Regions from separate parts of the Streptosporangium sp. G11 genome, predicted to be linked through region 2. Evidence: riboswitches for the same ligand, from Rfam matches in the RefSeq annotation. Region 2 holds a riboswitch; the other holds the start of a gene.
What was found. A riboswitch is a leader RNA that binds a small molecule or an ion and turns the genes downstream of it on or off. The one in region 2 is predicted to bind glycine.

Region 1 (10,741 bases), on a different contig from region 2:
TGCCGGGCGAGCCGGGCCGCACTGAGGGAGCATCCCGGAGTGCTGGCCCTGGCCCTGACCAAGCCTCCGAGGGGCAGGGCGGCGATCGCGATCAGGGAGCAGACCGACCAGCTGGCCGAGGCGGGCCTGGCCGACGCGGCGGGGGCGGTACGGGCCCTTCGGGCCTACGTCTTCGGCGCCGTGGCGGTGGAGGTGCAGCAGTCGGGCTGGGCCGAGCCCTCGGGAGACGAGGACGAGCCCTGGCGTCCCCCCTCCAGGGGAGGCGGCGCCCCCGGGGCGGACACCGACTTCGAGCACGGCCTGGACGCACTCCTGACCGGGCTGGGCGCACGATGAACGCAGGGGGCCGGTAAGGGGTGGTCAGGGGGGTGCGGGAAACCCGTATCGGCGCACGTCAGCAACTTGTAACCGATCGTTTACCCGCTTGGCGGCGTGTTGCACTTGGTCGAATATCCTTATATGAGGCATGCTGTGTTATAGGTCACATCCCCTGATAAAGCCCTGACGGACTGACCCTCTACCAGTTCCTAAACAGTCCTAACGGGCTATGTCGCCGAGGTGCGATCGATCGCACACTTGATCTGCTTGATGTGCGGTCCTCGGTCTGTTAGGGGGCCGCATGGCCATATATCACAACATTCAGATGCTCGTCCCCGTCATACGTGGGAACGGAGACCCATCGGTGACGGTGCCGCCGGATGTCCGATGCCCACCCGTGCCCGGCGTGACCCGGGCGAGCCGACACGAGAGATCCGGAGGCACGCCGATGTGCCCGCACGAGCCGTCCTGTCCGTCCGCCGACGCGCTGGACCGCGAAGCCGCCCGCACCATGGCGGCCCACCCCGAGCAGGGCTGGAGCCTGCTCTGCAACGGTGTGGTGCTGTTCGACGACACCGGCGAGCTTCTCCCCGACGGTGCCGTCATCGAGCCGCACCGGCCACTGGCCGGCGTCGTCTGAGGACCGTCACACCCGACCGGTCACGCTGAGCGGGTGCGCCGGGCCAGGCCTCATCCTCGTGTCGAGCCACTCGGCGACCACCTCGCCCACCCTGGCGGGATTCCTCCCGAGGTCGTGACCCTCCCCCGGCAGCACCACCAGGCGCGCGGCATCCGCCGCCTCGGGCACGCCGAACGGGTCACGGTCTCCGTTCACCACCAGCACGTCCACACCCGCCGCGCGCAGCTCCCCGGCGCGTGACCGCTCCGGCTTCCCCGGCGGGTGCAGGGGGAACGCCAGCGCGACGACCGCGCGGGCCCCGACCCTCCCGGCCGTACGGCACGCGACCCTGGCCCCGTTGCTCCGCCCGCCCTGCGCCAGCGGCAGCCCCGGATAGCGCCCGCGCAGTCCGGTCACCAGCGTCTCCCACGCCTCGTCCTGCTTGACCGCCGACCCCGGCGCGCGGGCCCCGCGCACGCGAAACGGCTGGAGCACCCGCGCGACCGTCCCGCCGATCGCCGTCACGGCGTCCCGTACGGCCAGCAGGTCGGGGGCGTCCACTCCCCCGGCCGAACCGTGGGTGAGCACCAGCAGGAAGCGCGGGGCGGCCACCTCGTCGATCTCCACCAGAGCCGGGCCGTGCGGGGTCGTGATCTCCAGGGGCGGGGCCGCGCCCGCCGGGAGCCGGGATTCCGGCATGGCCCCCGGGGTGGAGGAGCCGGCGGGGGAAATGGACTCGGAGGTGGACACGGATCTCGTCCTAATGACTGATGCCTGGCGGCGGGACGGCGGGAACAATCGAAGCGTGCAGGACTATCAAGATATCCGCCAGGACATGCGCGCCACCGTCGAGGCCCGGCGCGACCTCGGCCCGGAGTACGAGACCGCCCTCATCGAGTCGTTCGTGTCACGCCTCGACGCGACCATCGCCCAGCGGGTGCGCGTCGAGATGCACGCCGCCGGGGTGCCCGGGGTCAAGCCGCGTAAGAGCACGAACTCCTCGATTCCGATCGCCCTCGGTTCGATGGGCATCGGGATCCCGCTCACCGGCATCGCGGCGCACACCTCCGGCACCGCCGGACTGCTGCTGGCCTGGGGCGGGATCGTCGCGATCAACTTCGCCCACGCCCTGAGCCGCTGGCGGGAGCGCGACTGACACCCGCCGGGCCCCACCCGGAACACCGCGGCCCGGCCCCGGAGGTTTCAGGGCCTTGGACATTCCAGGGCCTCAGAGGTCCCGGTCGAGGCGGAGGCGGACCTCTCCGGCGAGATCCTCGTCGGCGCTGTCCAGGCCGTAACGCCACACGCGCTCGGCGTCCTCGTCGCGCCCCCTGAGCGGGAGCGTGCGGGCCAGGAGCTCGATGGCCAGCGCGCCGGTCTCGACGTCGCCGCCCTCCTCGATCGCACCGGAGAACTCGGCGCAGGCCAGCTCCAGATGAGCGATGCCGAGCATCACCCGCAGCCTCGCCACCTCGGCCGCGTCGGGCACCGAGAGCGCCTCCAGGAGCACCTGGGCGGCCTCTCCCGGCTCCCCCTCCTCCAGGAGCGCCTCCGCCAGCCGCTGAGCGGCACGAGGAGCGATCTCCGGGTCGGCGGTGGCCAGCGCGTCGCGCAGCGACCGCTCGGCCTCCTCCTCGCTCGTGGCGAGCCTGGCGAGGGCCATGTGCGCCAGCGGGACGTAGGCGGGGTGGCCGACGCCCAGCGCGGCCTGCCAGGCGGCGCGGGCCTGGTCGGCCAGGTCCTCCCGCTCGAAGCTTCCCGCGAGCAGGCAGGCGGCCTGGGCGGCGAACTCGGGGTGCCCGGTCGCCAGCGCGGCGCGCGCGGCCGCGCGGGAGCCCGTCACGTCTCCGCTCTCCTCCAGCACCACCGCGAGACCCACCGCCGCCTGGGCCCGATCGGGCTCGGCGGGATCGGCGACCAGCTCGGCGAAGATCGTGGCTGCGCCCTCGAGATCGCCGGACTCGGCCAGTCTTCGCGCGGTGTCCAAGGGACGGGTGTCCACCTCAGGCATGCATGATCCTTCCGGATACGGAGACGCCCCGAGCCTAACGACTCGGGGCGCCGTCCGTCCTCCCGCATTCCCCGCGGATATCACGGTTCGCACGGCCTTTTGGGCCCCGGCGGGGCCCGGCGGGGATCAGTCCTCGTACGCCTCAAGGGGAGGGCAGGAACAGACCAGGTTGCGGTCGCCGTAGGCCTGGTCGATGCGGCGGACCGGCGACCAGTACTTGCCCTCGCGCACCGACGGCAGCGGATAGGCCGCCTCGGTGCGGGTGTAGGGGTGGCCCCACTCGTCGGCGACGAGGCTGTCGGCCGTGTGCGGGGCGTTGCGCAGCGGGTTGTCGGTCTTGTCGTACGCGCCGGAGGCGACCTTCTCGATCTCCTCGCGGATCGCGATCATCGCCTCGCAGAACCGGTCGAGCTCCGCCAGGTCCTCGCTCTCGGTCGGCTCGATCATCAGCGTGCCGGCCACCGGGAAGGACATGGTCGGGGCGTGGAAGCCGTAGTCGATGAGGCGCTTGGCCACGTCGTCGACCGTCACGCCGGTCTCCTTGGTGATCTGGCGCAGGTCCACGATGCACTCGTGGGCGACGAGGCCGCCGCGGCCGGTGTAGAGGACCGGGTAGTGGGGGCTGAGCCTGCGGGCCAGGTAGTTGGCCGACAGGATGGCCTGCTCGGTGGCCGCCTTCAGGCCGTCGGCGCCCATCATCCGGATGTAGGCCCAGGAGATGGGCAGGATGCCCGCGGAGCCGTACGGGGCGGCCGAGACCGGGCCCACCGCGCTGCCCTCGCGCAGCGGGTGACCGGGCAGGTAGTCGGCCAGGTGCGCGCGGACCGCGACAGGGCCGACGCCGGGGCCGCCGCCGCCGTGCGGGATGCAGAAGGTCTTGTGCAGGTTGAGGTGGGAGACGTCGGCCCCGAACTCCCCGGGCCTGGCCAGGCCGACCAGCGCGTTGAGGTTGGCGCCGTCGACGTAGACCTGGCCGCCGGCCTCGTGCACCAGCTCGCAGATCCGGACGATCGTCTCCTCGTACACGCCGTGCGTGGACGGGTAGGTCACCATGATCGCGGCAAGCTGGTCTCGGTGCTTGCCGATCTTCGCGACGAGGTCGTCGACGTCCACGTTTCCCTTGTCGTCGCAGGCGACGACGGCCACGCGCATACCCGCCATCACGGCGCTCGCGGCGTTGGTGCCGTGCGCGGACGAGGGGATCAGGCAGACGTCGCGGCCCGACTCGCCGCGCGCGGTGTGGTAGGCGCGGATCGCCAGAAGCCCGGCGAACTCGCCCTGGGAGCCGGCGTTCGGCTGGAGCGACACGGCGTCGTAGCCGGTGACCTCGGCCAGCCAGCGCTCCAGCTCCCCGATCAGCTCGATGTAGCCCGCGGCCTGGTCCTCGGGCGCGTAGGGGTGCAGCCCGGCGAACTCCGGCCAGGTGATCGGCTCCATCTCGGTGGTCGCGTTGAGCTTCATGGTGCAGGAGCCCAGCGGGATCATCGACCGGTCGAGCGCGATGTCCTTGTCCTGGAGCCTGCGCAGGTAGCGCAGCATGGCCGTCTCGGAGCGGTGGCTGTGGAAGACCGGGTGGGTCAGGTAGTCGCTGACGCGCGCCAGCGCGGCGGGCAGCGCGTCGTGGGCGGCGGCGTCGAGGTCGGCCAGCACGGTGCCGCTGACCTCGAAGGCGGCCAGGACCTGCTCCAGGTGGAGGAGCTCGGTCTTCTCGTCGCAGGTGACGCCCACGTGGTCGGCGTCGACCAGGCGCAGGTTGACGCCGTTGTCGCGGGCCGTGGCGACGATCCCCGCGGCGCGGCCGGGGACCCTGGCGAGCACGGTGTCGAAGAAGGTGTCGTGCACGATCTCGACGCCGCCCTGGCGCAGGCCCTCGGCGAGCACGACGGCGTGCCGGTGGGTGCGCCGGCCGATCCTGCGCAGGCCCTCGGGGCCGTGGTAGACGGCGTACATGCCGGCGATCACGGCGAGCAGCACCTGCGCGGTGCAGATGTTGCTGGTGGCCTTCTCGCGGCGGATGTGCTGCTCGCGGGTCTGCAGCGCGAGCCGGTACGCGGGGCGCTGGTCTGCGTCCTGGGAGACGCCGACCAGGCGGCCCGGCAGCTGGCGCTGGAGGCCGTCGCGGACCGCCATGTAGGCGGCGTGGGGGCCGCCGAAGCCGAGGGGGACGCCGAAGCGCTGCGAGGAGCCGACCGCGATGTCGGCGCCGAGCTCGCCGGGGGCGGCCAGCAGGGTGAGGGCCAGCAGGTCGGCGGCGGCGACCACCTGGGCGCCGCGCGCGTGGGCGGCGTCGGCGATGGCGCGGAAGTCGCGGACCCTGCCGCTGGCGCCGGGGTACTGCACGAGCACCCCGAAACACTCGGGGAGCTCGGCGGTGAAGTCGCTCTCGACCAGCTCGATGCCGAGCGGCTCGGCGCGGGTGCGCAGCACCGCCTTGGTCTGCGGCAGCGCGTCGGCGTCGACCACGAAGACCTTCGAGGGGACGCGGCCCGCGCGGCGGGCCAGCGTCATCGCCTCGGCGGCGGCGGTGGCCTCGTCCAGCAGGGAGGCCCCCGCGACGTCGAGGGCGGTCAGGTCGGAGACGACGGTCTGGAAGTTGATCAGGGCTTCCAGGCGGCCCTGGGAGATCTCCGGCTGGTAGGGCGTGTACGCGGTGTACCAGCCCGGGTTCTCCAGGAGGTTGCGGCGGATGACGCCCGGGGTGATCGTGTCGTGGTAGCCCAGACCGATCATCGAGGTGAGCACGGTGTTGCGACCGGCGAGGACCCGCAGCTCCGCGAGGGCCTCGGACTCCCCGGCCGCCGGGGGCAGGTTCAGCCGCCCCGAGGAACGGATCGCCTCGGGCACGGCCACCGCGACCAGGTCGGCGACGGAGGCGAATCCGACCGCCTCCAGCATGCGGGTCTGGCCGGCGTCGTCCGGCCCTATGTGGCGGGTCGCGAACGGCGGGGAGCTGAGCTCGCTGAGCGATGACAGGTCGGTCATTGGTGAAGCCTCCCGGGACGGGGTGGAGACCGGCGCTGGGCGCGGGCGTATGCCTGGTCTCCCCCTCTGTCATCACGACCGTCCTCACGCGTCGTGACCTGAGAGCTTCACCTGCCCTTGACGGGAGGCTTGCACCGTCGGTGAGTCGCGCCTGGCGAGCGCGCCTGCTTTCCAGAGTTGCCTCGTCCGTGCGGTACCGGGTGCCTGAGAGATTCCGGGGAGGTTGCTCCTTCGGCGCCCCGATCGCGGTCGGGGTCTCTCCCGCACAGGGTCAGTGGCAAGTCCGAGTTTACCCGGTTCGTCGTGCTCTGCGACGGCGGGCCAGCTCATCGGCCTGATGATCGCCTAAAGGGCCCTCGCCCGACTCCGCACGTTCGCCGGGCAGATCCGCGAGGGAGCCCTCCACCTCCTGCCACACCCGTCCCAGTGCTATGCCGAAGACTCCCTGACCGCCCTGGAGCAGGTCGATGACCTCGTTGGGCGAGGTGCACTCGTAAACGCTCACCCCGTCGCTCATCAGGGTGATCTGGGCCAGGTCGTTGACGCCCCTGTCGCGCAGGTGCTGCACGGCGATACGGATCTGCTGGAGGGAGACGCCGGTGTCGAGGAGTCGCTTGACGACCTTGAGGACCAGGATGTCGCGAAAGCCGTACAGCCGCTGGGAGCCGGAGCCGTGGGCGGCTCTCACGGTGGGCTCGACCAGGCCGGTGCGCGCCCAGTAGTCGAGTTGCCGGTAGGTGATGCCGGCCGCGGAACAGGCCGTGGGGCCCCTGTAGCCGATGTCGGCGGGCACCTTCACCGGTTGCCCGTCGAACAGCAGACCCTCTTCACCCGCGCGCTGACGTGCCGACTGGCGCCGTTCCGGGTCATCCTGATCGGCGTTTCTACCCTCGCCGCTGCTGACCGCCACGCGGACCTCCGGCTTTCTCTCATCCCACGGCCTGATCTGGGGGTTTACGCACGACCGCAGGTTTCACTTGCACCGTAGGACTGGGGCCAAGTCCAGTCAACGACCCCACTCGGCGCGTCGTGAAGCGTAAATGCACCGAAATTCCTACCCCGCGCGGCCGAAGTCCTCGGGCGTGATCGTGTCAAGGAACTCCCTGAACTTCTCCACCTCGTCCTCCTGGTCGTCGGGGATGATCACCCCCGCCTCCCGGACCACATCCTCACTCGCGAAGATACGTGCGCCGGTACGAAGTGCCAAGGCGATCGAGTCCGAGGGACGCGCGCTCACCTCGACCCCGTTGGAGAACACGAGATCCGCGAAGAAGATGCCGTCGCGCAGGGCGACGATGTTGACCGTGCTCAGCCGGACTCCGAGCCCCTCGAGCACGTCCCGGAACAGGTCATGGGTGAGCGGCCGGGGTGGTGGTTCCTCGGCCTGGGCCATGGCGATCGCCGTGGCCTCCGTCATGCCGATCCAGATAGGTAGGTAACGCTCCCCATGTGTCTCTTTCAGCAAGACGATCGGCTGGTTGGAGGGCATCTCAACTCGAACGCCCACGACCTCCATCTGCAACACGGGCTGCTCCGTCTTCGCTGGATTCCGACCGGTTTGTTCAACGTAACACTCGTGGGGGTACGAGTGCCTGGTCAGGTTCTCACCGGCCCAGGGCCCCACGAACGCCGGAACGCAGCAGCGAGGCGTGCAATTCCAGCAGCAGGCCGGAAATCTCCCTCGCCGTCTCGTCGGCCTGGTCGATCGCGCCCGGTCCGCGGCGGCGCAGCAGCGGGGCGACGGCCTGCTCCACCAGGCCCGCCTCGCGCTCGGCCGCGGCCTTGACCGCCCGCAGGTGGCGGGCGCGCAGGCCGAAGGCGGCCAGGGCTCCGACGCTGCGGGCCACGGCCAGCGCCTCGGCGTCGTAGTAGCGGGCCACCGCGGCCAGCAGGCCGTAGTCCTCCAGCTCGGCGAGGGTCTCCTCGTCGAGCTCGGCGGCGGCCAGCAGCTCCTCGCGGGTGAGCCTGATCTCGGGGGGCGCGTCGTCGGGGACGGCACGCGGCCGGGCGGCCGGACGCTCCTCGCGGTCGGCCGCCTCCAGATGATCCTTGATCACACGCAGCGGCAGGTAGCGGTCACGCTGCTCGCTGAGGATGTAACGGAGCCGCTCGACGTCGGCGTAGGTGAACTTGCGATAACCGGAGGGACTGCGCTCCGGCTCGATCAACCCCTCGCCCTCCAGGAAACGAATCTTGGAGATGCTGACGTCGGGGAACTCGCCCTGCAGGAGAGCGAGCACCTCCCCGATGCTCATGTGCGCACGAGCGGCCTGCGAGCTCATCATCCTCCAGCGGCACCGCGGGTGAGGAAGACGAGGCGGAACTTGCCGATCTGCACCTCGTCCCCGCCGTACAGCGGGACCTCCTCGATGCGCTCGCGGTTCACGTACGTGCCGTTCAGGCTGCCGACGTCGCGAACGGTGAAGACCCCGCCGCCGCGCCGGTAGAACTCCACGTGGCGGCGCGAGACCGTGATGTCGTCGAGGAAGATGTCACTCTCGGGATGGCGGCCCACGGTGGTGAGATCACTGTCGAGCAGGAATCGGCTGCCGGCGTTGGGACCGCGCATCGCGACCAGCAGCGCGGTGCCCGGGGGCAACTGCTCGACGGCCTGCCGTTCGGCGAGAAGCGTCTCACCTGTCTCCGCCTCGTAGGCCTCGATCCCGGAGAGGGAGATCGTCGATGTGCTGTCTCCGGGGGTCTCGGCTTTGGTAAGCGGCGACCCGCATCGTGAACAGAAACGGGCATCCTCAGGATTGGCATGACCGCACTGCGTGCAGTAGACGCTCGGCATCGATCGGCTCGGCCTCCTACCGCGAAGACGCGGCAACGGTGCTCAGTGATGCGCGCGCCTCGCTTCTTCGCTTCTCAAGGGTTTTCTCGGACTGCGAATGCCGCAACATACAGTGATGAGGCGCGAAGGTCAAGGCTGACGCTGAACCGCGGGTACGGTCGGTGACAAAGTTACAGTGGGGTACTGTCCCCGGTCCATGGCGCCGCGCTGTGTTTGTCGCAACCACTCGGCGTTTGTCGCGATCACTCGGCCAGAAACCCTCATCCGGCTCCTTTCCCGCCCGGCCCGCGGTTTCCCGCTCGCGGCCTCCCCGCCCGGCCCGGAGCCCTCTTTTCGGCTCTTTCCCCCTCACGCGGCCTCCGCCCGCCCGGGGCCCTCGCCCTTTACCGGATTCCCTGGATTCCCTGGGTTCCCCGCTCTCCCGCTTCCCCGTTCTCCCGCTTTCTCGCCGGGCTGGAGTTCTCATCCCCGCCCTTTCCCGCCCGGCCCGCGGTCCCGCTCGCGGCCTCCCCGCCCGGCCCGTGGTCCCCGCCCAGGGCCTCCCGCCGGGCCCCGGCTTCCAGAGCCTTCCCGCCCGGCCCGGAGCCCGCCGCTCAGGGCCTCCCACCCCGCGCCCGGGCCCGAGGGTTCACGGCCTCCTCTCGCGCCTCCTGCGGCACCGGCCGGGCCCGTCAGCCGCCCGCGGCCTCCTCGACCACCCGCGCCCAGTGCTCGATCAGGGTCTGCGCGGAGTCGACGTCGAACCCCTCGGCCCACAGGTGGGTGACCGCCTCCGTCGGGTCGGGCAGCACCAGGGTCCAGCTGCCGTCCTCGGCGACGACCCGCACCCCGTCGGTGGTGTCGATGCGGTAGTGCTCGGCGGCCTCGATGACCGAGCGCATCACCGCGCCCTTGGCCGCCCACGGGGTCGGCACGGTCCGGCGCAGCAGCTTGGCCTCGGGAATCCTGGCGTCGATCTGGCTGAGCGAGAGCCGGGTCCTGGCGACCAGGCCCAGCAGGCGCAGGAACACCGCCAGGCCGTCCACCGTGGGCCCGAACTCGGGCACGATGAAGCCGCCGCGCCCGTCGGCCGCGAAGATCATCTCTGGTCCTCTGGCGGCGGCGGTGAGCGCGTCGATCGCGGTGGAGGTCCACTCGGCCTGGACGCCGTGGAACCTGCAGACCTGCTCGGCCACCCGGGTGGTGGTGACCGGCAGCGCCACCCTGCCGCCGCGCCGCTCGGCGGCGACCAGGTCGAGCACCACCAGCAGGGCGCGCTCCTCGCTGATCAGCTGGCCCATCTCGTCCACCAGCGCGACCCGCTCCCCCACCGGGTCGAAGCGCACCCCGAAGGCCGCCCTGGAGGAGCTGACGAGCTCCGACAGGCGCTGCAGGTCGCGGCGGCGCTCGGCGAGCGTCTCGGTGGGCGAGGCGTCGTCCAGCCGGTTGTTGACGGTCAGCACGTCCACCCCGACCCGGCCCAGCAGGCTGGGCAGCACCAGGGAGGAGGTGCCTCCGGCGCAGTCGACCACGACCTTCATGTCGGCGTCGCGCACCCCGCTGATGTCGACCAGGCGCAGCAGCTCGTGCGTGTAGTCCTCCACCGCCCTGGCGGGGAAGCTCAGCTCGGCGATCTCCCCGGGGAAGGCACGGCGGAACTCCTGCCGGGAGAAGACCCGGTCCAGCTTGCGCTGGGCCGCCGGCGACAGGTCCGCGCCGTGCTCGTCCATGAAGACGATGTCGACGCTCTGCGGGTCGCCGGGCGTGGTGCGCAGCGCGATGCCGCCGACGGCGTTCTCCCTGGCGGTGTGGAAGCGGGCCACCGGGAGCGGGGACGCCTCCAGGTCGAGCACGTTGATCGCGCTGGCGTTCAGGGCGCTGATCACGGCCCGCTTCAGCGCCCGCGCGGCACGGGAGGAGTCGCGGGAGGTGATGACCGAGGCGCCCTTCTTCAGGGTGGTGGCGTAGGCGCTGGCCAGCCGTACGCACAGCTCGGGGGTGATCTCGACGTTGACCAGCCCCGAGACCCCCCGGGGGC
Region 2 (10,741 bases):
CTCCGAGGAATGGTTCCCCGGTCAACTTACCGGCCTGTCCGAAGTGCCGTGGGCGGGCAGGACCTGACAGACTGATCAATGTCAAGGAGTAGGGGAGGAGAGCCATGGCGGACACCGATCCCGCGGAGTTGGAACGGCAGATCGAGCGCACGCGCGCGGAGTTGGCCCAGACGGTGGACGCCATCGCGGACCGGGTGAACCCCAAGCGGGTCGCGGCGCGCGGTGTGGCGAAGGTCCGGGCGAACGCGGAGCATCTCGTCACCCAGGTCGGTGACCTGGTGGGCGTGACGGGGCCGAAGCCGGTCAAGCTCGCCGACGAGCCCGAGGATCTGTGGGCGGACGACCGGCCGGACCTGGCGCCGATCCTGATCGGAGTGGGGGCGGTGCTGGCGCTCGGCGCGGTGGTCATGCTGTGGCGGCGCCGTCGTCGCTGAGCGGGGTTCCGGATGCCGCCGGTGATCGGCCGGCGGCCCCGAATTGAGTAGGGGTTTACTCATGTGACCTTTTTCCTGTTCGCGGAACATCGCGAGTAGGTGAAAGGGAGGGGTAAATCCATGAAAAGCATCATTCGCGCCGCGATCGCGGTGGTGGCGACCACGGGTCTCATGCTGACGGTCGCTCCGGCCGCCTTCGCCGCGACACCGGCGTCCTCGGCGCGCGACTTCGACGACAGCTTCGAGCAGGAGTCCAGGAACGGCCTGGCCACGCTGGAGGCCGAGTACTCGGTCGAGGGTGACGAAGAGGACGACAACACGTTCAGGCTGGTGGGTGAGCTGTACGACGGTGACAGGCGCACCCTCCACCAGGGCGGTCGCTGCGCCTACGTCGAGGTCCAGATCATCTCGTCCGGTGACGAGGACTGGGACGTCGCCAAGCGCGACAGGCTGTGCAGCTACGACGACACCAAGCGTTTCCGCGTCACGGCGCACGACGTCAGCGAGGTGCGGGTCAAGACCTGCCAGGTCAAGTACAGGAGCTCGTCGACCTACAAGTGCAGCAGGTGGGAAGAGCTCGACCTGGGCTTCTGAGATCTCTCGAAGGCCAGGCCCCTCCGGGCGCGGGAGTACCGCAGGCCATCGTGCCCGGCGGAAGGGGCGGAGATGTGACAGGAACGGGCACTCGCCGGTGGAGCGGCGGGTGCCCGTTTCGCGTGCCTGGACCCGCTGCCGTGCCCCGGGCGCGGCAGCGGGTTGAAGGGGGATCGCCCCGCCGGAGGGACGGCGGCCCAGGCGGAGAACCGGTAAGGGGCCAGGCAGGACACCGGTGAGGGGGCCAGGCGAGGGACCGGTGAGGCGACCAGGCGAGGGGCCAGGTGAGGGACCTGTGAGGGGACCGGGCGAGGGAGTCGGGCAGGACGCCGGTAAGGGAGACGTTCAGAGGAAGGTGCGGCCCTCGCCTCGGTAGGTGGGGACCTCGTCCACCACCTCGTCCCCCTCGATCAGGTGCAGGCTCGCGAAGCGCTCGCAGAGCTCGCCCGCCTTGGCGTGCCGGAACCAGACCCGGTCACCGGCGCGCAGGTCCTCGGCGGCCTGCCCGATCAGGGGGGTCTGGACCTCTCCGGCTCCCTCGTCGGAGTCGTAGCGCAGCCCGCACGGCAGGTAGGGCTGGGGCAGGCGGTCGTCGCCGGGGGCGCCGGAGGCGGGGTAGCCGCCGCCGAGGACGGTGACGACGCCGGGGGCGGGGCGGCGTACGACGGGCAGGGCGAACAGGGCGGCGGGCCGGCCGGTGAATCCCCGGTAGAAGTCGAGCAGGCGGGGGTGGAAGAAGCCGGATCCGGCGGCGATCTCGGTGACGGCCCTCTCCTTGGCGGTCTTCTCGATGCTGCCGCTGCCGCCGCCGTTGACGAACTCCAGGTCGCTGATCTGGCGGACGGCCTGGACGATCCGGCCCCTGCGCGTGATCAGCTCGCGCCGGGACCGGGCCTGCATCAGGCGGATGGCCCGGCCGAAGGCGGGCTTGCCCGGAGGGTTGTCGCCGACTCCGGCGATCTGTCCCTCGTACGCCATCACGCCCACGAGCCGGAACCCGGGCCGTTTCGCGATCTCGGTGGCGAGGTCGGCGGCCTGGCCGGCCTCGCGGATGGGGGAGCGGCGGGCGCCCGCCCTGAACCGGCCGCCGAAGGCGAGGTAGCTCGCGTCGATGTCGAGGCAGAGCCGGATCTCGTGGCGGTCGCGGACTCCGGCGACGGCGGAGTCGACGAGGTCCAGGTGCTCGGCCCGGTCGACCATGATCGTGATCTCCCGTGCCGCGACGGGCCCGGCGGCCAGCTCGGCGAGCGCGGCGCGGTCGACGGTGGGGTACGCGACCAGCACGTCCCGCATCCCGGTGGAGACGAGCCAGAGGGCCTCGGGGAGGGTGAAGGCCATGATCCCGGTGAAGCCGTCCATGGCGAGGATCCGTTCGAGCACGGCCCGGGACCTGATGGACTTGCTGACGACCCTGATCGGCTTGCCGCCGGCCCGGCGGACCATTCCCTCGGCGTTGGCGCGCAGGGCGGGTAGGTCGAGGACGGCGAAGGGAGGGGCCAGATGCGCTGTGGCCCGGTCGTAGCGCTGGCGGTCGTCCATGTCCGCAGGATAACCCGGCTCCAACGAATATGAGCAGTATTCATATTGTTGGACGGGTGGTCAATGCTCCCGCCAGGAGGATCCCAAGATCGCGTAAGTGGGCGGTTGATCCCCGGCCCGGCCCTGCCGGAACGCGTACACATGACCGAATGACGACTACTCTCCAGGACATCCTGGCGGGCTCGGGAAACGGCGGCGGCACGGGGGCCACCACCGGAGGCTCGGGAGGCAGGGCGGCGGTCGAGCAGTTCCAGGACGTCCGCCGCAGGTCGGTGCGGTTGCTCAGGCCCGACAGGACCCCCGCCGGTGTTCTCGTGGCCCTGACGGTGTCCGCCGTGCTGGCGGTCTCGGCCTCGGTGACGGTGGGCCTGCTCATGGAGTCACCGGTCGCGCGCTCGTCCTACCGGTGGCTCGTCGACGGTGTCGGCGCGTGGAACTGGTCGGATCCCGCCACGTTCGCCGCCTCGACGCTCGCCATGGCGGTGGGTCTGGTGATGCTCGCTCTCGCCGCGCTGCCGGGGCGGACCCGGCTGGTGCCGCTGGAGTCGGGAGACCCGCACATGGTGATCGGCATCACCAGGTCCGGGCTGCGCCGCACGCTGCGGGAGGCCGCCGAGGCGGTGGACGAGGTGAACGGGGCGCGGGTCCGGCTCACGTCGCGGATCGTCGAGGTCACCGTGTTCACCGACGCCGAGCGGACCGGGCCGGTGCTGCGCCGGGTGGGCGCGGCGGTGGGCGACCGGCTGGCGGGCCTGGGCGCGATGTGCGCGGATGACGTCGTGGTGCGGCTGCGCAGGCGGGGGGCCTGATGAGGCCGTACCTGGGCAACCGGATCGGCCTGGCCGTCACCGGGGCGGTGCTGGTCTGTGCCGGGCTCTACGCCTTCCTGCGGGGACGCGGCGACATCCCCGGCCGGCCGCCCGGGGCCAGGCTCGTGCGCGGGGGGTTCCCCGGGTGGCTGGCCGCGCATCCGTGGCAGGGCTGGCTGGTCGCGCTGCTGCTGGCGGTTTCGGCCGTCCTGGCGACGCGGTGGCTGCTACACGCCGCGGGATGGGGGCGGCGGGGCAGGCGGACCGGGACGGGGACCGCCATGCTCGGCGTCGCTCTTAAAGAAGTCGAAGGGCTCACCCGTGTCCGCGTCAGGTACGTAAGGCACGAGCGGCTGCGAATCGGGGTGGGCTGCGCGCCCGCCACCGACGTCGGCAAGCTTGTGGCCCGGCTGAACAGGGACGCGGTGGGGAAGGTCCGACGGGCGCTCGGGGAGGTAGAACTCGGCGTGGCGGTCCGCCTGCACATCCGCCGCCGCTGACCCTCCGTACCCGGGCCGCTCGCCCGTCCCTCCGTACACCGGCCGTTCGACCGTCCCTCCGTACACGGACCGGTCGCCCGTCGCGCCGAGCACCGGCCGCTCCGTCGTGTCCCCGTACGCGGTGCCTCCGTAGGAGGTGGCCCGGTACGCCTGCCCGTCGTACGACCCGTGCGCCGTTTCCTGGACGGGGCTCGCGTACACCGGCCGCTCGGCCGTCGGGCCGTACGCCGGGTCGTCGTCGCCGGGTCCCTCGTAGGGAGGGTCCTCGTCCGGTTCCCCGGCCGCCGCCTCGGTCGTCTTCTCCTTGTGCCTGACCCCGAAGGCCAGCCCGGCGGCCAGGCAGACCAGCGGGAGGGCGGGGACGACATAGCGGTGGTCGAAGGCCGCGATGAAGGGCGGCAGGATCAGCAGCATGGTCCCCGCCGCCCAGGGCAGCAGCACCACGCCGCCGAGCCGCCGCAGCCGCGTCAGCACGCCGACCAGGCCGACCAGCAGGATCACCGCGAGGTACGGGCCCCGCACGAAGACGTACTCCTGGTAGCCGCGCAGCCAGCCCGCGTACGGCTCGGCCATCACCGGCGCTCCCGACGAGCCCTGGTAGGCCACGGTCAGCTGCTCGGCGGTCTTGCCCTGCGAGGCGGCCCCCGAGGAGAAGGGCCGCACGGTGTCGGGGAAGACGTAGGCGCTCTGCGGCCCGGGGGCCGGGTAGACGCGCCGGGTCCAGTCGAAGATGTGGGCCGCGTCCTCCATGCCCGCCCGGAGGAAGTCGAGCGGCTGGGCCATGATCGCCTGGGTGGCGAAGGTCCCCGCGAGCGCGTCGCGCTCCGCCCAGCTGCCCTTGACCTTGTTCAGCGGCGACTCGCCGTCCCAGATGTAGACGGGCGGCGCCTTACGCTGTCCCGGCGGCTCGACGGGGCACAGGGCCGCCTCGGGGCCGATCGGCCGGATCTGCGCGCAGTCGGCGAAGGTCATCGTCCGGGCCCAGAGGAAGGTGTTTCCCCTGGTCAGCGCGAAACTGCCGTGCTCGGCCCTGAACCAGGCCGCGTACGAGCCCAGGCCGATCGCGGCGGCCAGCGTCGCGGCGACGACCGCCCGCCACCCGGCACGGCGGATCACCATGCAGACCAGCGCCACGGCGATCAGCGGCAGCCCGATCGTGCGGGTGACGGTCGCCGCGGCCAGCAGTGCTCCGGCCAGCGCCGCGACCCACGCCGCGGGGCGCCGCCGCCACAGCAGCAGCGTGACCGCCAGCACCGCCAGGAACTGGAAGAGCAGGTCCGCCATGACGAGGTGTTCGAGCTGGATCTGGTAGGCGTCCAGCAGCACCGGCAGCGCGGCGAGCGTCGCGCCCCACCCCGGCAGCCCGCCCAGCCTGCGCAGCAGCAGGTAGACACAGACGGCCACGACCAGTCCGAGCAGGTGCTGCACCACGACCACCGCGGGGACGCTGGACAGCGGCTTGAGGATCCACAGGAACAGCGCGTAGCCCGCCGGGCGGGACTCCAGGGGCCGGGGGGCGAGCCCCGCGTTCAGGTAGACGAAGGAGTCGGCCCAGAACCACAGGGCGGGCCGGTAGCCGAGCATGGCGAGGACCCGCAGGAAGCCACCCGCCAGCAGGGCGGTCATGAAGAGCCAGTGCGACCCGAGGAAGCGGAGCATCCGCACGGGGCGGGAGGGGTTCGCGGAGCGCTGGGAGCGACGGGAACGGCTTGCCGGGTGCGTTCCCGTTACCACCGCGACCTCCCGAATCCCGCGCACATGGCCACCCAGCATAGGCGCGTGATCGGAGGCGCCTGCACGTGATGCGAAATTTGGTAGCGATCGAGTTATATGTCCCCAAGGACCCGCGGTTCGCCTCCCACGCGCCCGCGGGACCTCCGGCAGCCGGGGGCCCTCGACCCTGCCCGTCCGCCCAGGGGTCTCCGACGGCCGGGAGCCCTCGACCCTGCCCGTCCGCCCAGGGGTCTCCGACGGCCGGAAACCCCTGCCCGCCGAGGAACCCGGCAGCCGGGCCCCTCGGCCGTTCCGTCCCCGCTCAGCACTCGATGACGTTCACCGCGAGACCTCCCCGGCTGGTCTCCTTGTACTTGTCGAGCATGTCGCGGCCGGTGTCGCGCATCGTCTTGATGGCCTTGTCCAGCGAGACGAAGTGGCGGCCGTCGCCGCGCATCGCGATCCTGGCGGCGGCGATGGCCTTGATCGAGGCGACCGCGTTGCGCTCGATGCACGGGATCTGCACCAGGCCGCCGATGGGGTCGCAGGTCAGCCCCAGGTTGTGCTCGATGCCGATCTCGGCGGCGTTCTCGACCTGCTCGGGGGTCCCGCCCATCACCTCGGTGAGCCCGGCGGCGGCCATCGAGCAGGCCGAGCCGACCTCGCCCTGGCAGCCGACCTCGGCGCCGGAGATGGAGGCGTTCTCCTTGAACAGCACGCCGATCGCCCCCGCGGTCAGCAGGAAGCGGATCACGCCCTCGTCGTCGGAGTCCTTCGTGAAGCGGTCGTAGTAGGTGAGCACGGCCGGGATGATGCCCGCGGCGCCGTTGGTGGGCGCGGTGACGATGCGGCCTCCGGCGGCGTTCTCCTCGTTGACCGCGAGGGCGAACAGCGAGACCCAGTCCATCGTCTGCAGCGAGTCCTTCTCCGGCGACTCGCTGCGCAGCTGCCGATGGAGCTGGTGGGCGCGGCGGCGGACCTTCAGGCCGCCGGGCAGCACCCCCTCCTTGCCGATGCCGCGCCGCACGCACTCGCTCATGACCTGCCACAGGACGAGCAGCTGGGCGCGGATCTCGGCCTCGGTGCGGCCGAACGCCTGCTCGTTCTCCAGCATCAGCCCGGAGATCGACAGCCCGGTCTCCGCGCACTGGGCGAGCAGCTCCACGGCCGTGGTGAAGGGGTACGGCAGGACGGTGTCGTCGGGCTTGATCCGGTCGGCACCGGTGGCGTTCTCGTCGACGACGAAGCCGCCGCCCACCGAGTAGTAGACCTTCTCGCGGATCGTCTCGCCGGACTCGGACAGGGCGGCGAAGCGCATGCCGTTGGGGTGGCCGGGGAGCGAGATCTTGCGTTCGAAGACGAGGTCCTCGCCGATGACGAAGGGGATCTCGTGGGAGCCGTACAGGGAGATGGTGCCGGACTCGCGCATGGCGGCCAGCCGCCCGTCGACCGTGTCGACGTCGACAAGCTCGGGCTTCTCGCCGGACAGGCCGAGCAGCACGGCCTTGTCGCTGCCGTGGCCCTTGCCGGTCAGGCCCAGCGAGCCGTACAGGATGGCGCTCACCCGGGCGGTCTTCTCCAGGAGCCCGTCCTGATGAAGGCCGCGGGCGAACTTGTGGGCGGCGGCCATCGGTCCGCCGGTGTGCGAGCTGGACGGGCCGATTCCGATCTTGAAAAGATCGAAGACACTGATCGTCATCTGAATCCTTCCAGCGTGGACGGCCACGCGCGCCCAGGGACGCGCGTGACCGTGACGCGAGGGGGGAGAGGCTTAGGACTCACCCGAGGTGAGCGCGGCGTACTCCTCCGGCGACAGCAGGTCGTCGGCGGAGCCCTCAAGACGTACGCGGAACAGCCAGCCCTCACCGTAGGAGTCGCTGTTGACCAGCGAGGGGTTGTCCACGACGGCCTGGTTGATCTCCACGACCTCGCCGCTCACCGGCGCGAAGATGTCGCTCACCGACTTGGTCGACTCGACCTCGCCGACGGCGTCGCCGGCGGTGATCGTCGAACCGACCTCGGGGGTGATCTGCACGTAGACCACGTCGCCCAGCGCCTCGGCGGCGTAGGCGGTGATGCCGACGGTGAGGGTCAGGCCGTCATCGATGCCGGAGATCCACTCGTGTTCCTTGGTGTAGTGCAGGTCCTCGGGAATGCTGCTCATTTTTTCCTCCTGTAGAAAGGCAGTGCGACGACCTCGACCGGCTCGTGGCTGCCCCTGACGTCCACGGCCAGTCCCGACGACTGGCCGTTGTCCACGTAGGCCATGGCGATGGGCCTGCCCAGTGACTGGGAGGGCGCCCCGCTGGTGACCTCGCCGACGACCGTGCCGTCATCGGTGACCACCGGATACCCGTGCCTCGGCACCCTGCGGCCGGCCGAGATCAGGCCGACCAGGCGGCGGGACGGCGGGACGTCCCCGAGCGATTCGAGGGCGGCCCGGCCGACGAAGTCGCCTGGCTTGTCAAACCTCACCACACGGCCCAGCCCGGCGTCGAACGGGGTCAGATCGGCCGACAGCTCGTTGCCGTACAGCGGCATCCCGGCCTCCAGCCGGAGGGTGTCGCGGGCGGACAGGCCCGCGGGGATCAGGCCGTGCGGCGCGCCCGCCTCGGTGAGGGCGGCCCAGACCGGCTCTGCGTCCTCGGCCGCGACGAACAGCTCGAAGCCGTCCTCACCGGTGTATCCCGTACGGGCGACGAGGGCTTCGCGGCCCGCGACGACGGCGGGCAGGCCGGCGTAGTACTTGAGCCCGTCGAGGTCGGCGTCGGTGAGTGAGCCCAGGATCTCCGCGGAGCGCGGGCCCTGGACCGCGACCAGCGCGTATCGCTCGGAGCGGTCGTCCACCGCGGCGTCGAAGTCCTTGGCGCGGCCGGTCAGCTCGGCGGCCACCCGGGGGTAGTTGGAGGCGTTGGCGACGACCATGAACTCGGCGGGGGCCAGCCGGTAGACGATCAGGTCGTCCAGCACACCGCCCTCGGCGTCGACGATCATCGTGTAGCGGGCGCGGCCGGGCTCCAGGGCGGAGAGGTGGCCCACCAGGGCGTAATCGAGGGCCTCGGCGGCCTGCGGCCCGGTCACGAAGATCTCACCCATGTGGGAGAGGTCGAACAGGCCGGCCGCCTGGCGGACCGCGTTGTGCTCGGCCGACTCGCTGCCGTAGCGGAGCGGCATCAGCCAGCCCGCGAAGTCGGTCAGCGTCGCGCCGAGGGACTCGTGCACGCCGCGCAGCGGCGTAGGTCGGGACATGTGCGCACCTCAGACAAGGGACAGATGAGAGCATCCTCCCCCTCTGTCGTGGGTGCCTGAGAGTTTCATCCGGGTTTTACCGGACTTTCACCTTCGGCGAGGCCGTGGGACCTGCTTTCCAGAGGGCACCTACCCGCACGGTCCTTTGCCTTGAGAGGTTCGCGGGGAGGGCTTGCTCCTTCAGGGGTCCTGGCCTGGGTGTCAGGACGCTCTCCCGCACGGGATTCATCGGTGTCACCGGCCAGCCTAACCGCCCGCACCGGACGAGCGAAATCCCCTCGCGGTCCCGATCCGTGCCGGTCAGGGGGTGGCGTGCCGTACCAGCGCCTCGAACAGGGCCGACTCGTCGTCGGCCTCGGGGTGCCACTGGACGGCGAGGGCGAACGGGTGGTCGTCCAGTTCCACGGCCTCGACCGTGCCGTCCTCGGCGTGGGCGGTCACGGTCAGGCCCTCGGCCAGCCGGTCGAGGGCCTGGTGGTGGTAGTGGGCCACGTCCACGGTCTCGGTCCCGAAGATCTTCGAGGTGTGGCTGCCGGGGGCGAGCCGCACCGGCATCCTGCCGTAGTGGCCGGGGGCCGGGGCGTGCCCCGGATGGCCCACCACGTCGGGCAGGTGCTGGTGGAGGCTGCCGCCCAGCGAGACGTTCAGGATCTGCATGCCCCGGCAGATCCCCAGGAAGGGCAGGCCCCGCTCCAGCGCCGCCCGGACCAGCCCCAGCTCGGCGTCGTCGCGGAACGGCCGCACGTGGCCGGTCCGCTCGTGCGGCTCCTGCCCGTACCGCTCCGGGCCGACGTCCCCGCCACCGGCCAGGATCAGCCCGTCCAGGCGCCCCGCCAGTGCCGCGGGGTCGCCCGCGGGGGGCAGGATCACCGGCTGCCCGCCCGCGCGGGCCACGTGGTCGACGTAGTCGTAGGGCAGGAGCGCGGTGGTCGTCTCCCAGACGGTGAACCGCGCGGGCTCGACGTAACAGGTGATGCCGATGACGGGACGGGACATGATCTCCTGTTTCGCCGCGCTTCCACCGATGTCCTGGCACCGCGTCCTGCGCACGGTGTCCTGGCAGCGTTTGCCTACGCCGCACGTTACCGGCCGCGGCGAGGGGACGTGCCGCCGGGGACGGGTGGACGCCGTTTCTCTCATGTTCCGCCGGCCGTGGTCGCGGGCGCCGCCTCTCGCGACGCCCGCGACCCGGGCTACTCGGCGCGGATGTTGTCGAGGTGGAACGTGCCGGGACCGGCCCAGGTGAAGACGGCGCGGACGTCGGCCAGATCCTCGGGCGCGCATGACAGCCCGGAGAGCAGGTCGGTCTCCACCGTGGCCGTGGTGGCGGGGTTCTGGTAGCCCCACGTCGACTGACACCAGGTGTGCCCGGGGCCGGTCTGGAAGGCGACGCTGGTGGAGGTGCCCGCGGCGTCGCTGCGCAGGTCGAGCTTGAGCGTTCCCTTGGCCGACAGGTCGACCGGTTCGGCGAAGGCGGCGCCGAACCAGCCGCCGCCGGTGGCGTCGACGCGGAGGCTGTGGGTGCCGTCACCGGCGAACTCGTCGGAGTGAGCCACGGAACCGGCGTCGCTCTGCCAGGAGGCGGGAGCCCAGCCCTGCACTCCCTCCTCGAAGGAGAACAGTTTGATCGCGGCCCCCGCGTCGGGCTTGACGGTCACGGTGATCTCGGCGGTGTTGGAGAGCCGCAGCAGGGTGTCGCGCACGGTGTAGGTGGCGGTCGCCCGGCCGCTGAAGCCGTCGGCGGGGGTGAAGGTGACCTCGCCGGAGGCCGCGGCGAAGGTGCCCTTGGCGGTGGCGAGGGTGTCCTGCCGGCCGGCCGTGACGGGGTCGAGGTCGAGGCTGCCGGGACGGATCCCGGCCGCGTAGGCGATGCCGTTGGCGGTCGCGTCCACGGTGACGGCCG

Region 1: it holds a riboswitch for glycine, as region 2 does, so the genes downstream of both, gcvP (aminomethyl-transferring glycine dehydrogenase) here and gcvT (glycine cleavage system aminomethyltransferase GcvT) in region 2, are expected to answer to the same signal.

The regions. Positions count from the first base shown of each region.
Region 1 is NZ_JBPJUQ010000030.1:32,323-43,063, reverse strand. Features, by position in the region: gene ACSDR0_RS25835 (TetR/AcrR family transcriptional regulator C-terminal domain-containing protein) at 1-336, shown strand, start outside; gene ACSDR0_RS25830 (DUF5999 family protein) at 767-958, shown strand; gene ACSDR0_RS25825 (alpha/beta hydrolase family protein) at 965-1,636, opposite strand; gene ACSDR0_RS25820 (hypothetical protein) at 1,743-2,093, shown strand; gene ACSDR0_RS25815 (tetratricopeptide repeat protein) at 2,166-2,948, opposite strand; gene gcvP (aminomethyl-transferring glycine dehydrogenase) at 3,075-5,930, opposite strand; glycine riboswitch at 6,112-6,204, opposite strand; gene ACSDR0_RS25805 (MerR family transcriptional regulator) at 6,220-6,840, opposite strand; gene ACSDR0_RS25800 (bifunctional nuclease family protein) at 6,985-7,455, opposite strand; gene ftsR (transcriptional regulator FtsR) at 7,535-8,185, opposite strand; gene ACSDR0_RS25790 (FHA domain-containing protein) at 8,212-8,724, opposite strand; gene ACSDR0_RS25785 (sugar phosphate nucleotidyltransferase) at 9,396-10,741, opposite strand, start outside.
Region 2 is NZ_JBPJUQ010000008.1:322-11,062, reverse strand. Features, by position in the region: gene ACSDR0_RS10640 (DUF3618 domain-containing protein) at 105-434, shown strand; gene ACSDR0_RS10635 (hypothetical protein) at 555-1,028, shown strand; gene ACSDR0_RS10630 (amino acid deaminase/aldolase) at 1,374-2,567, opposite strand; gene ACSDR0_RS10625 (DUF6286 domain-containing protein) at 2,717-3,376, shown strand; gene ACSDR0_RS10620 (hypothetical protein) at 3,604-5,610, opposite strand; gene ACSDR0_RS10615 (L-serine ammonia-lyase) at 5,912-7,288, opposite strand; gene gcvH (glycine cleavage system protein GcvH) at 7,361-7,753, opposite strand; gene gcvT (glycine cleavage system aminomethyltransferase GcvT) at 7,750-8,838, opposite strand; glycine riboswitch at 8,872-8,966, opposite strand; glycine riboswitch at 8,967-9,065, opposite strand; gene ACSDR0_RS10600 (gamma-glutamyl-gamma-aminobutyrate hydrolase family protein) at 9,139-9,834, opposite strand; gene ACSDR0_RS10595 (Ig-like domain-containing protein) at 10,032-10,741, opposite strand, start outside.